Regions from separate parts of the Anaerobacillus sp. MEB173 genome, predicted to be linked through region 1. Evidence: riboswitches for the same ligand, from Rfam matches in the RefSeq annotation. Region 1 holds a riboswitch; the other holds the start of a gene.
What was found. A riboswitch is a leader RNA that binds a small molecule or an ion and turns the genes downstream of it on or off. The one in region 1 is predicted to bind S-adenosylmethionine.
Positions count from the first base shown of each region.

Region 2: another riboswitch for S-adenosylmethionine. It lies ahead of msrA (peptide-methionine (S)-S-oxide reductase MsrA); the one in region 1 lies ahead of ACJ2A9_RS06555 (homoserine dehydrogenase).

Region 1 covers NZ_JBJMAU010000002.1:395,491-400,991, reverse strand. Annotated here, with positions in the region: gene aspS (aspartate--tRNA ligase) at 1-1,388, shown strand, start outside; SAM riboswitch class I at 1,572-1,679, shown strand; gene ACJ2A9_RS06555 (homoserine dehydrogenase) at 1,746-2,975, shown strand; gene ACJ2A9_RS06550 (hypothetical protein) at 2,972-3,253, opposite strand; RNA gene ssrS (6S RNA) at 3,413-3,597, shown strand; gene ACJ2A9_RS06540 (tRNA threonylcarbamoyladenosine dehydratase) at 3,733-4,503, shown strand; gene ACJ2A9_RS06535 (RsfA family transcriptional regulator) at 4,544-5,218, opposite strand; gene ACJ2A9_RS06530 (AAA family ATPase) at 5,429-5,501, opposite strand, start outside.
Region 2 covers NZ_JBJMAU010000001.1:132,446-137,946, reverse strand. Annotated here, with positions in the region: gene ACJ2A9_RS00640 (CapA family protein) at 79-1,224, opposite strand; gene msrA (peptide-methionine (S)-S-oxide reductase MsrA) at 1,528-1,992, opposite strand; SAM riboswitch class I at 2,085-2,198, opposite strand; gene ACJ2A9_RS00630 (hypothetical protein) at 2,627-2,959, shown strand; gene ACJ2A9_RS00625 (metallophosphoesterase) at 3,288-4,364, shown strand; gene ACJ2A9_RS00620 (OmpA family protein) at 4,656-5,351, opposite strand; gene ACJ2A9_RS00615 (MotA/TolQ/ExbB proton channel family protein) at 5,344-5,501, opposite strand, start outside.

The DNA of each region.
Region 1 (5,501 bases):
GACGTCCTGAAATGCAAGAAACGTTCAAGCTACGTCACCGTACAACAAAGCTAATCCGTGATTTCTTAGATGAAGCTACATTCTATGAAATCGAAACACCGATGTTAACAAAGAGTACTCCAGAAGGTGCCCGTGATTATTTAGTACCAAGTCGTGTCCATCATGGAGAATTCTATGCTTTACCACAATCACCGCAATTATTTAAACAATTATTAATGGTTTCTGGCTTTGAGCGTTATTATCAAATTGTTCGTTGTTTCCGTGATGAGGATTTACGAGCAGATCGTCAACCAGAATTTACTCAAGTTGATATTGAGACTTCATTTATGGATAAAGAAGATTTACTAGCGATGATGGAAGAAATGATGGCAAAAATCATGAAAGAGACAAAAGGAATCGATATTCAAGTTCCATTTGAGCGTCTTACTTATCATGATGCAATGAACCGTTTTGGTTCTGACAAGCCTGACACACGCTTTGGTTTAGAGCTTGTAGAACTTTCCCATATCGTGAAAGATTGCAAATTAAAAGTATTTACCAATGCTCTTGAAAATGGCGGTATTGTTAAAGGATTAAACGTGAAAGGTGTAGCTGATAAGCTTTCACGTAAAGAAATTGATGATTTAGCTGATTTTGTAGCGATTTATGGAGCAAAAGGCTTAGCATGGCTCAAAGTTGAAGAAGATGCCCTTCGTGGACCGATTGCTAAGTTCTTTACAGAAGAAGAAGTTGCTGCACTAAGAGAAGCATTCAATGCTGAAGTTGGCGATCTATTATTCTTTGGTGCCGATAAAAAATCAATTGTCTTTGATAGTCTTGGTGCTCTTCGTCTTAAATTTGGAAAAGAACTAGGCTTAATCGATCAAGGTAAATTCAACTTCCTATGGGTAACTGATTTCCCACTAGTTGAGTATGATGAGGATGCAAAGCGTTATGTTGCTCTTCACCATCCATTCACAAGCCCTAAGAAAGAAGATTTGGAGCTGTTAGCAACAGACCCAGGAAAAGTACGTGCTGAAGCATATGACCTTGTTTTAAACGGTTATGAGCTTGGTGGTGGTTCACAACGTATTTACCAACGAAACATTCAAGAACAAATGTTTAAAGCATTAGGCTTTTCAGAAGAAGAAGCGCGCGAGCAATTTGGTTTCTTAATGGATGCATTCGAATACGGAACACCTCCACACGGTGGTATTGCCTTAGGTTTAGACCGACTAGTGATGCTTCTGGCCGGCAGAACAAACTTACGTGATACAATTGCATTCCCGAAAACAGCAAGTGCCAGTGACCTACTGACAAACGCACCAAGCGAAGTAAGCGAAGCACAGTTAAAAGAACTAAACCTGCAAATTGTACCAAAGAAGGAAGAGACGAAGGTAACGAATTAATTAGTGTAGAGTTTAGAGTTGTTTGAATGGATTTGCTTCGAAGTTTTTTTAAGAAACATCTTTGTAGTTACAATCGCTAACTCTAAACTCTAAACTCTAAACTATTAACTCTAAACTTTCTGAACTTTCTTCTTGAACTATCTCCAGAAGTGGTGTATAGTTACAATCAATATAAATAAATAGGACTTATCAAGAGTGGTGGAGGGACTGACCCTTTGAAGCCCGGCAACCAGTTTGTTTTTCAAACTAAAGGTGCTAATTTCTGCAGAGCAATGCTCTGAAAGATAAGTGATCGGTGTGAAGAACCCTTTCCTTATCGGAGAGGGTTTTTTTAATAGAATAAAGGAGTGGGGAATTTTGATAGAGATAGGCTTAATTGGACTTGGTACGGTAGGTTTAGGAGTTTTTGAAGGAGTTGCGCAAACAGAAAAAGAGCTGGAACACTCTCTGGGCGATAAAGTCAGAATAAAAAAAATTTTAGTGAAAAATAAATCGAAGAAACGGAACATACATGTTGATGAGTCTATCCTTACCGAAGAAGCAAATGAATTTCTTTCGAACGACTATCATGTTATTTTTGAAGCAATCGGGGGAATTGAACCTGCAAAAAGCTATATTCAATATTATTTACAAAAAGGAATTCCGGTCATTACTGCAAATAAAGAATTAGTCGCTAAGCATGGACAACAACTAGAGCAGGTGGCGATTCAAAACAATACGTTTTTTGGTTACGAAGCAGCTGTAGCAGGAGGCATTCCAATCGTTAATGTGCTAAGGAGTAATTTGCAGTGGGGTACAGTAGAAAAGGTATCAGGAATCATTAATGGCACGACAAATTATATTCTTACTGAGATGAATGAAAAAGGAAGAGATTTTCCAGATGTATTAAAAGAAACTCAGCAGTTAGGCTACGCTGAGGCTGATCCAACTGATGATATCCATGGTTACGATGCTTGGTACAAAATTCGAATACTAGGTCGTTTGTGTTTTGGCTATTGGCCACAGGAAAACAATATTACCGTTAAAGGAATTTCAGAAGTGAAAGCTTGGCAGGTGGAAATGGCAAAAGAGTTAGGTCTTACACTAAAACTAGTGGCAGAAGCATCTTTTAATGGGGAGAATATTGTAGGTTCTGTTAAACCAAGCTTTTTAACAAGTGAGCATCCATTACATCAGATTAATGGTGTCACAAATGCTGTTTCACTTACAATTAATCCAATCGGGGAGCTCTTAGTAGCGGGGCCTGGTGCTGGAAAAGGGCCAACTTCTGCAAGTATGATTGAAGATTATCTTCATCATTTCCAAAAAAAGCAGTATCAATCTTTGAAAAAGAGAACTTTACCGATTGCTTCTGAGATGAGCCAAGTTCTAATCTTTGTACAGGATCATATCCAGCGTAATGAATTGGAAGCAGTACTGGATAGTAGTTCTGTTGCTGATTCCTATATCTATGAATACAAAGGAGTATCCTGTTGGCTCGTCACGGTATCAGAATTGGAATTGGAAAAACTAGAAGATGCAAATCAAATTCATTACTATCCTGTTTATGGAAATTGGGAACCTAGTAAAGTGGCAGTCATAAATTAGATCTTAAGCTGCTTAAAGCTTTCGATGAGGTCTGTAGGTGCTTCTTTCACACATAAGGAACGAACACCCTGATTTGTATGTAAATAGAGGAAACCAAATTCAGTTGCAATTGGCCGATAAGACATATCATAGACATGGTTAATAGAGTATTGTGCATCTTTAAGTAAAATTGCATGTTCATATAATTTAATGTGATACCAATCTTCAATTGTTTGTTTGGAAGTCCAGCCAATTTCCTGGCGTATTTCAACATAAGGATGAGCCATAATGAATTTCATTGATTTTCACCTCCTTATTAGTAAGGATAAAAAGTTTTAATAAAAAAAGCAATGAAACCTATTTTTTATAAGCTTATTTTTTGAAAAAAATGTGATTTTCATCCAAAGAAGAGTATTGCTATGAAAGGGCTTTCATGCTATTATTTACTTAATACTTTAAGAGTCCTAAGATGTACGTAGGATACTGTACGTTTTGAGCCAACAGTATAAACTTAGGGAGTTGGATGTTTCGATATCGGATTACAAGCCTTGAAAGCGGGAGGAAGTAAGAAAGATTGAACCTGGCACCCACCTGCTCATGCAGGTTCAAAACAAAAGTTTGTACGGCATGAATTGGGACTCTTACCCCATACATAGACAAAGCTTTGCACGGGAAGTGCAGGCTTTTTTTTTCTTTTTGTATATGCTATAGTCAAAATCATGTGAAAAGGACATCCTAGAACTAACAATAGGATGATTGGAAGGGGTAAGAGAAAAAAATGCTACATCAATTTTCAAGAAATGAATTAGCAATTGGTCATGATGGACTGGAAGTATTAAAAAATAGTACTGTAGCTGTTTTAGGAATTGGAGGAGTGGGATCTTTTTCAGCAGAAGCTCTGGCACGGTCAGGAGTTGGACGTTTAATTCTAGTTGATAAGGATGATGTTGATATTACAAATGTAAACAGACAAATTCATGCCTTATTATCAACAGTTGGTCAGCCAAAAGTTGATCTTATGAAAGAACGAATTGCTGATATTAATCCAAATTGTGAAGTTGTTGCTCTAAAGATGTTTTATACAGAGGAAACATACGAAAAATTCTTTGAATATAACCTTGATTTTGTTGTCGATGCTTCGGATACGATCATATATAAGATACATTTAATGAAGGAGTGCTTAAAAAGGAAAATTCCGATTATTTCTAGTATGGGAGTGGCGAATAAGCTAGATCCGACTCGTTTAAGAATTGCCGATATTTCTAAAACGAGTTACGATCCAATTGCTAAAGTTATTCGTACAAAATTAAGAAAACAAGGGATTCATAAAGGAATTCCGGTTGTATTCTCGGATGAACAACCAGTTAAAATCAGAGAGGATATCCGTAAAGAAATTGTACCGGACGCTTCAGAAGACTCACCAATACGCAAGGCAAAAATGCCACCGTCATCAAATGCATTTGTTCCCTCTGTATCGGGTTTAATAATGGCAGGTCACGTCGTAACTACTTTATTGAAGGATATTAAAATTGAACGAATACGTAGCTAGAAGCAAAAAATAAGCAACAGAAAATGAAAATTTCTGTTGCTTATTTTGCTAACTTTTCCAGATTGCCGTTTTTATCCATTCTGAATTTTGGTGGTGTAAATTCTTCATCTTCTTGAAGAATGGCCATTCTACGGGCACGATTCATAATTTGAATAAGTGATTGATAATCTTCTTCGATAACACTATGATCTTTCTCGAGTTGCTGCAGTTGAGTTTCTAGTTCTTTATTTTTTGTTAAGAGCTCAAGGTTTTCTTTTAATAATTTCTCATTTTCTTTTTTAAGATTTTGAGGTGAATGTTGACCATTGTTTAAGTTTTGTAAAAAACGGATTACATCTTGCATTGTAATAGTTGACTCGCTTTTTGTAATAACTTCTGGTATCTGCATAGTAGAATTATTTACAGGATTCACATTGGGCTCTTCACTATATGAACTTTGAAATTGATTCGTTTGTTTTGGTACTGTTACAGCTGAGTAAGACATGTTTCTTTTTAGTTCTTTGCGCTGTTTTTTTGCTAGTTTAATCGCATCCTCATATCTGTTACGAACAACAGCATTCCAACGGAATCCACAAGCTGCAGAGGTTCGATTTAATGCATCACCTACCTCATCAAAAGCTTTTAATTGCGTTCCACCCTCACGGATATGACGAAGTACAGTTTCAGCAAGCAGTAAATCATCCTCATGTGACCAAGCATCTTGTCTCACTTTCATAGTTTTGCTTCACTCCTTTAGTAAATGTATGTTTAAGATTACTATTTCCAAAAAAAAAACATAATATACCAGTGTGATAGGAAAAATAATAGAAACAATGTAAAAAATGGGTTAAAAGTTAATAGTGAATTTAGAATTTAGAATTTAGAATTGGTGTGGTGGGGATTAAAAAAAAAACAAGCACTTCCGTTTTTTGGAAGTGCTTGTTTTTTATTCTTCTCTTTTTTTTCTTTCGTTAAAATAGTCCAGGCGTTTTTGGATCGTTTTTTCGTAGCCGTATGTT
Region 2 (5,501 bases), on a different contig from region 1:
ACCTTTCCTCATGGTCTCTTTTCTCTATTTGTATGCAAGTTGAATCATTCTAAGTCAAAAAGGATTAGCCATCACGGATCAATGCACAATAGGCAAAAACTCACCATGTTCCGTCCATGTCCCGCCTTCTGATAAGGAGGAAAGTCGCTGCATGATGACTTTAGTTTCTTGTTCATCAGCTTGCCAAACTGCACCTTGGTCAATAGTCATTGGGTACACTTTTGCCGACTGTGCACCTTCTTCATCAATTGCTACTTGCAAGACTGCACTTTGTCTGGCAGTCTCTACTGAACTTGTTGTAAAAATAAAATTACCTAAACTGTAGGCAATCAGCTTCCCATTATAATATTCAAGCCCTTGCAACACATGAGGATGAGCACCAATTACCAAATCGACGCCTAAGTCGATCAATGTATGAGCCATTTCCCTGTCAGACGTACGAGGATAGTCCGCTAACTCTTCACCCCAATGCATATAAACTATCGTTATGTCAGATGCATGAACTGCTTGTGAAGCAACATCATATACTCGCTCGACTTGATAACCACTTGCTAAACCAGGCTGATTCTCTCCGGCATACCAAGAAACTGCTGGTAACACTGAACTAAACCCTAGAAAAGAAATCGTCTTTCCTCTGACTGTCACTTGTTTTGCCCTGTATGCTTCAGCTTCGTTCATTCCACCACCTACATAGACAATCCCTTCCTCAGTAAGGTGATGTAATGTATCCGTAAATGCCTCAATTCCGTAATCCAAACTATGATTATTGGCGACAGTAACAAGATCAACTCCTGCCCATTTCATTCCTTTGATAAGGTTAGGATGACTTTGAAACGCATAACTTTTATTTGAAGCTACCCCTTTTTCACTTACAGCTGTTTCAAGGTTAACCATGGCAATGTCACTTTCCTCAAGATATGGTTTTGCCTGTTCCCACGAATATTGATAGCCATACTCTTCTATGTAAGGAGCGACTTTCCCGGCAGCCATCGTATCCCCTGCAAATGAGAATGTAATTGGTAGGGCGGGTTCCTGTTCACTTTCTGTTACAGGTACTGTATCCTGCTCTTTCCGATGATCTTGCTCAGCTGTTTTTTCTTCTTCGGTGCCGTTTGCTGGTGCTTCCACATCATATTCAGTCTCTTCCTCACTATGATTTGTACATGCTGTTATGATTGAAATAAGCACAATTGCAATTACGGTTAAATACCATTTCTTGTTCATAGTTCTCCCCCAAATTGATTAATAGACCAATTTCGACAAAACGATATTTCAAAAAGCGATAGAGTGTACTGATGATGAAATTCAGTTCTGTCATTTAAGATTTCTACTTTTCTGCTTGAATTTACCATATTGATAGATTAGTGTCCAATTGCCGGAAAAGCGCAGGTGCTGGAGCTGGACAATTAAAAAAAGGATACCTCAAAGTAAATCTCTCCTCGATTGTTACAAAACATAGATGCGGCAACATCTATATTTTCGAGGGGATTTTGCTTTGTTTCAAGGCATCCTATACTCTATCTATTATTAAATTCCGCAAGCTAGCGTTCCGTTTTTTTGGAAATACTTCTGATGATATTCTTCTGCTTGATAAAACTCTTTTGCTGGAGAAATTTCAGTCACGATTTTTTTACTGCTTTTCTGATTTAGCTTAGATTTTATCCTCGCTGCTACTTCTAGTTGTTGAAGGTTTTGAAAGAAAATAACAGAACGATATTGCGTTCCTACATCGATACCTTGACGGTTCATTGTAGTCGGATTGTGGCATTCAAAAAATTTTATGACTAGCTCTTCGTACGAAATTTTCCACGGATTGTACCAAATCTCGATAGCCTCAGCATGTCCTGTTGTCCCTGTTTTTACTTCCTCGTATGATGGACTCTCAACATGTCCGCCTGTATACCCTACTCTTGTTTCTTCCACTCCGCGAATCCCTTCAAAAAATGCTTCAACACCCCAAAAACAACCTGCTCCAAATACTGCTTTTTCCATTTATTCTCGCTCCTTTTTTTGAGCGATAAAGCTTCCTTCCATAAGAAAAACCTCTCTAAATAGTAGAGAGGTTATCGTATATGTATACGATCCTCTCATCTCCCAAGGTTACAAACCTTGCAGGAATTAGCACCGTTTAAATCAATCATTGATTTAATGGTTGCCGGGTTTCAAAGGGCCAGTCCCTCCACCACTCTGGATAAGAAGTCTATCGCTAGAATTTTTATTTGTTGTATTGAATTTTATATGATCCATTATTATTTTGCAAGTCTTTTTATATGTGCAAAACTTTTTTTATAAATAATTTCTACAATGTAAGCATTTACAACGACAAAACTTTCATGAACTAATATTCCTATTACACATTTTCAACCCCCACAATAAATACGTCATCCCCTATTTAAACCGCATTCTCAAAGGCTTTAATGGACATGTAGATCGACTTCCTCCCTAATTTATTATTAAAAGTGAGATGAGTAACATTATATTATCGACAATTTCCAAAAAATGAAGTCGAAAAAAAGGCATTGAATCATTGTACATAGTGAGTTAATATAAACATCGTTCAGTGATTGTTACTATTTTACAATCAGAAAAAAATTACGATGAAAACATTTTGAAAGGATGAGTATTGTTGTTAATTACAGAAGTGGTAGCACACAAAGGAACTGAGGAAGCGTTAAAAGAAAAGCAATTTATGGTCAAGGAAATTTTGGAGTCAGAAGAGCTTAGCCATGGTTTACAAAACCCTGATCTTATCATTCTCTATGAAAAGGTAGAATGGAGAAAAATTGTTTTTCTAAAAGAAACAAATGGTATTGTCGAAAATAAAGTGAAAACTGAAGAGTTTGTTAAAATTATTAAAAATGAAAAAAACTCCTCCTCATCAAAATGTCTTAAAGTATACTTATTAAGCGAAGAACAAACACTGAATTCGGTTATTAAGGAAATTCAACGTAATTATTAATTTTTTTACTCGTGCACCTAAGACAACAAACATCAATTGATACGATACTCAACGGGAATGTCTCACTAGTGACAGCTCTCCTCAAATACATCACTATGCTGTACGGCTGATATGGTGGTTTGAGGGACTGCACTAATAAGGCATTCCCTTCTTAGATACAATAACCTCCCTATTCTTCAAAAACTTCTAAATTATTTTAAAACTACCCACAAATTGTTCCCGAGCTTTATCCAATGATCAAGTTGGCATGTTGCTGCAAATTTATTGACATTGACCAACGGGTCAGATAGTATGTAGGAAATATTTTTCTACAGAGGAGTATAAATTTGTGTCGATTAGAGTCATGATTTTTCTTTTCATTTATTTTATTCTAAGCTTTTATGTTGCCTACAATGGCTGGGCATGGTTAAAAAAAGTCTATGGATTTCGCTATAAAAAAACATATTTTCTCGTCATGTTTTTTATTTCAATTTCATTTTTCCTTACGCGGATGATCGTCGTTCCTGGTCTTAGTTGGGTCGCATACGGTTGGCTTGTGATGTTTGCTTATGGACTTGTCCTTTTTCCTGTTATGAATTTGATTTACTTTTTGACGAAAAAAAGAGCGATAAAGTGGTTAGGATTTGGCGTTCTTTCCTTTTATTTGTTCGTTTTTATCTATGGTTCTTACAATATGTGGAACCCTGTTGTCGTGAGTTACGATATCGAAATCGAAAAAGAGACAGAGCTTGATGAGTTAAAAGTCCTGTTAATTTCTGATATTCATTTAAGCGAAACGATCGGCAACCGTTTTTTAAACAAGTTGATCAATCTCTCAAATGAAGTTGAACCAGATATCATCTTTTTAGCTGGTGATGTGATTGACAATAGTATCGAACCGTACTTGAAACATAATATGGGAGAAATTCTTTCTGGATTACATGCCCCGATGGGTGTATATGCCGTGTTAGGAAATCATGAGTATTATGGCGGTGATATTCCAATCTTCATGGACGAAATGAATGACATAAATGTAGATGTATTAGTTGATGAGGTAACGAGTGTAGAAGACCTTTTTTACATCGTTGGTCGAAAGGATTATTCGGTTCGTGACAGAGAGAACATTGCTGATCTCACCATAGATCTAAATCAGGACATGCCAGTCTTTTTAATCGATCATCAACCGAGACAATATGACGAAGTTGCCGCTGCCGGCGTGGACTTGATGGTCTCTGGGCATACGCACAAAGGTCAATTGTTTCCAGCAAATTTAATTACAAAATCAATGTATGAAAATCATCACGGGCACCTGCAGAAAGAGCAACTCCACACGATTGTTTCCTCAGGCTTTGGCATTTGGGGACCTCCATTTCGAATTGGAAGCAGGTCTGAGATTGTTGAAATCAATGTTCGTTTTGTACATTAAATAGCCCCTATCTCCAGAGTTGAATAGGGGTTAAGTAGAATAGCAAGACCAAAGTGGACATTTGGTACGCTATTTTATTAACATATGCCTGTTTTAAACGCTCGCGGACATGAGGTACTTTATTTCCTCTAAAACAGTGGATTTCTACTGATTTTTGGTTGAATAACGTACCTGATGTCCGCTTAATTTTAAAATAGAGCCTTTTTGGTAGAGATAAGGGCGCTCATGTCCGCTTAGAATCCTAACTCATCACCCACACACATCTAATCCAAGTTATCTCTGTTTACATCATCACGATCCCTCTAATAACTCACGTGTTTTCTCTAGTATCTCCTCATCTTTTAAGCGAAACTTAAATTCGACGCGTCTCGATGCTTGATTGCTATAGTTCCCTGCTTCATCTGTCCGCCCGTCGGTATAGGACTTGGCGTTTACTGTTAATTTCTCTTGTAAATGCTCTTGGATATGCTTATAAGGAAAGTCCGGACTAAGAATATATTCTGCTACACTAAAGGCCCGTTTCTGTGAAAGTTCAAGATTGTACAGATAGCTGCCAATGCGGTCAGCATGGCCTTCGATAATGATTTCAGAAATATAATCCTCATAACCGCTTTCAAGTAACACATTCAAATAGGCAGGGACAAACTCATCCAAAAACTGAAACGCCTCTGGCTTTAACACATCATCATTAAACTCAAACAAAATATCTGTATTAAAGATCATTGCACCCGTTTTCTCATCAATCTCAACTTTCAGTGTAGAATCGCTGAATTCTTCATTTAAATCTTGAATTAAATCCACTCTGACCCCCATGATTTGATCAATCGTCTTTTTCATCTCTTCAATTTGAAACGATTTTATCACCATCATAATAATAAAAATGAGGATAAAGCAAAGTAAAATCGCTGTTAATAAATCCGTAAACGACGGCCAGAAATGACCTTCCTCCTGCTCACCATGAAATAATTTTCTATATTTTTTAATCATTGCTTCCAACCCTTACTCTTGTCGTTGGTCTCACTAATCCTTGAGATATGGCCTGAAGGTGCCGGTTTAACTGTTGAATTTCATGGTTTAACTCATTGACCGTTTGATGCATATAACGGGCACTGCGTTGTTGGTTCTCTTCTGACATTT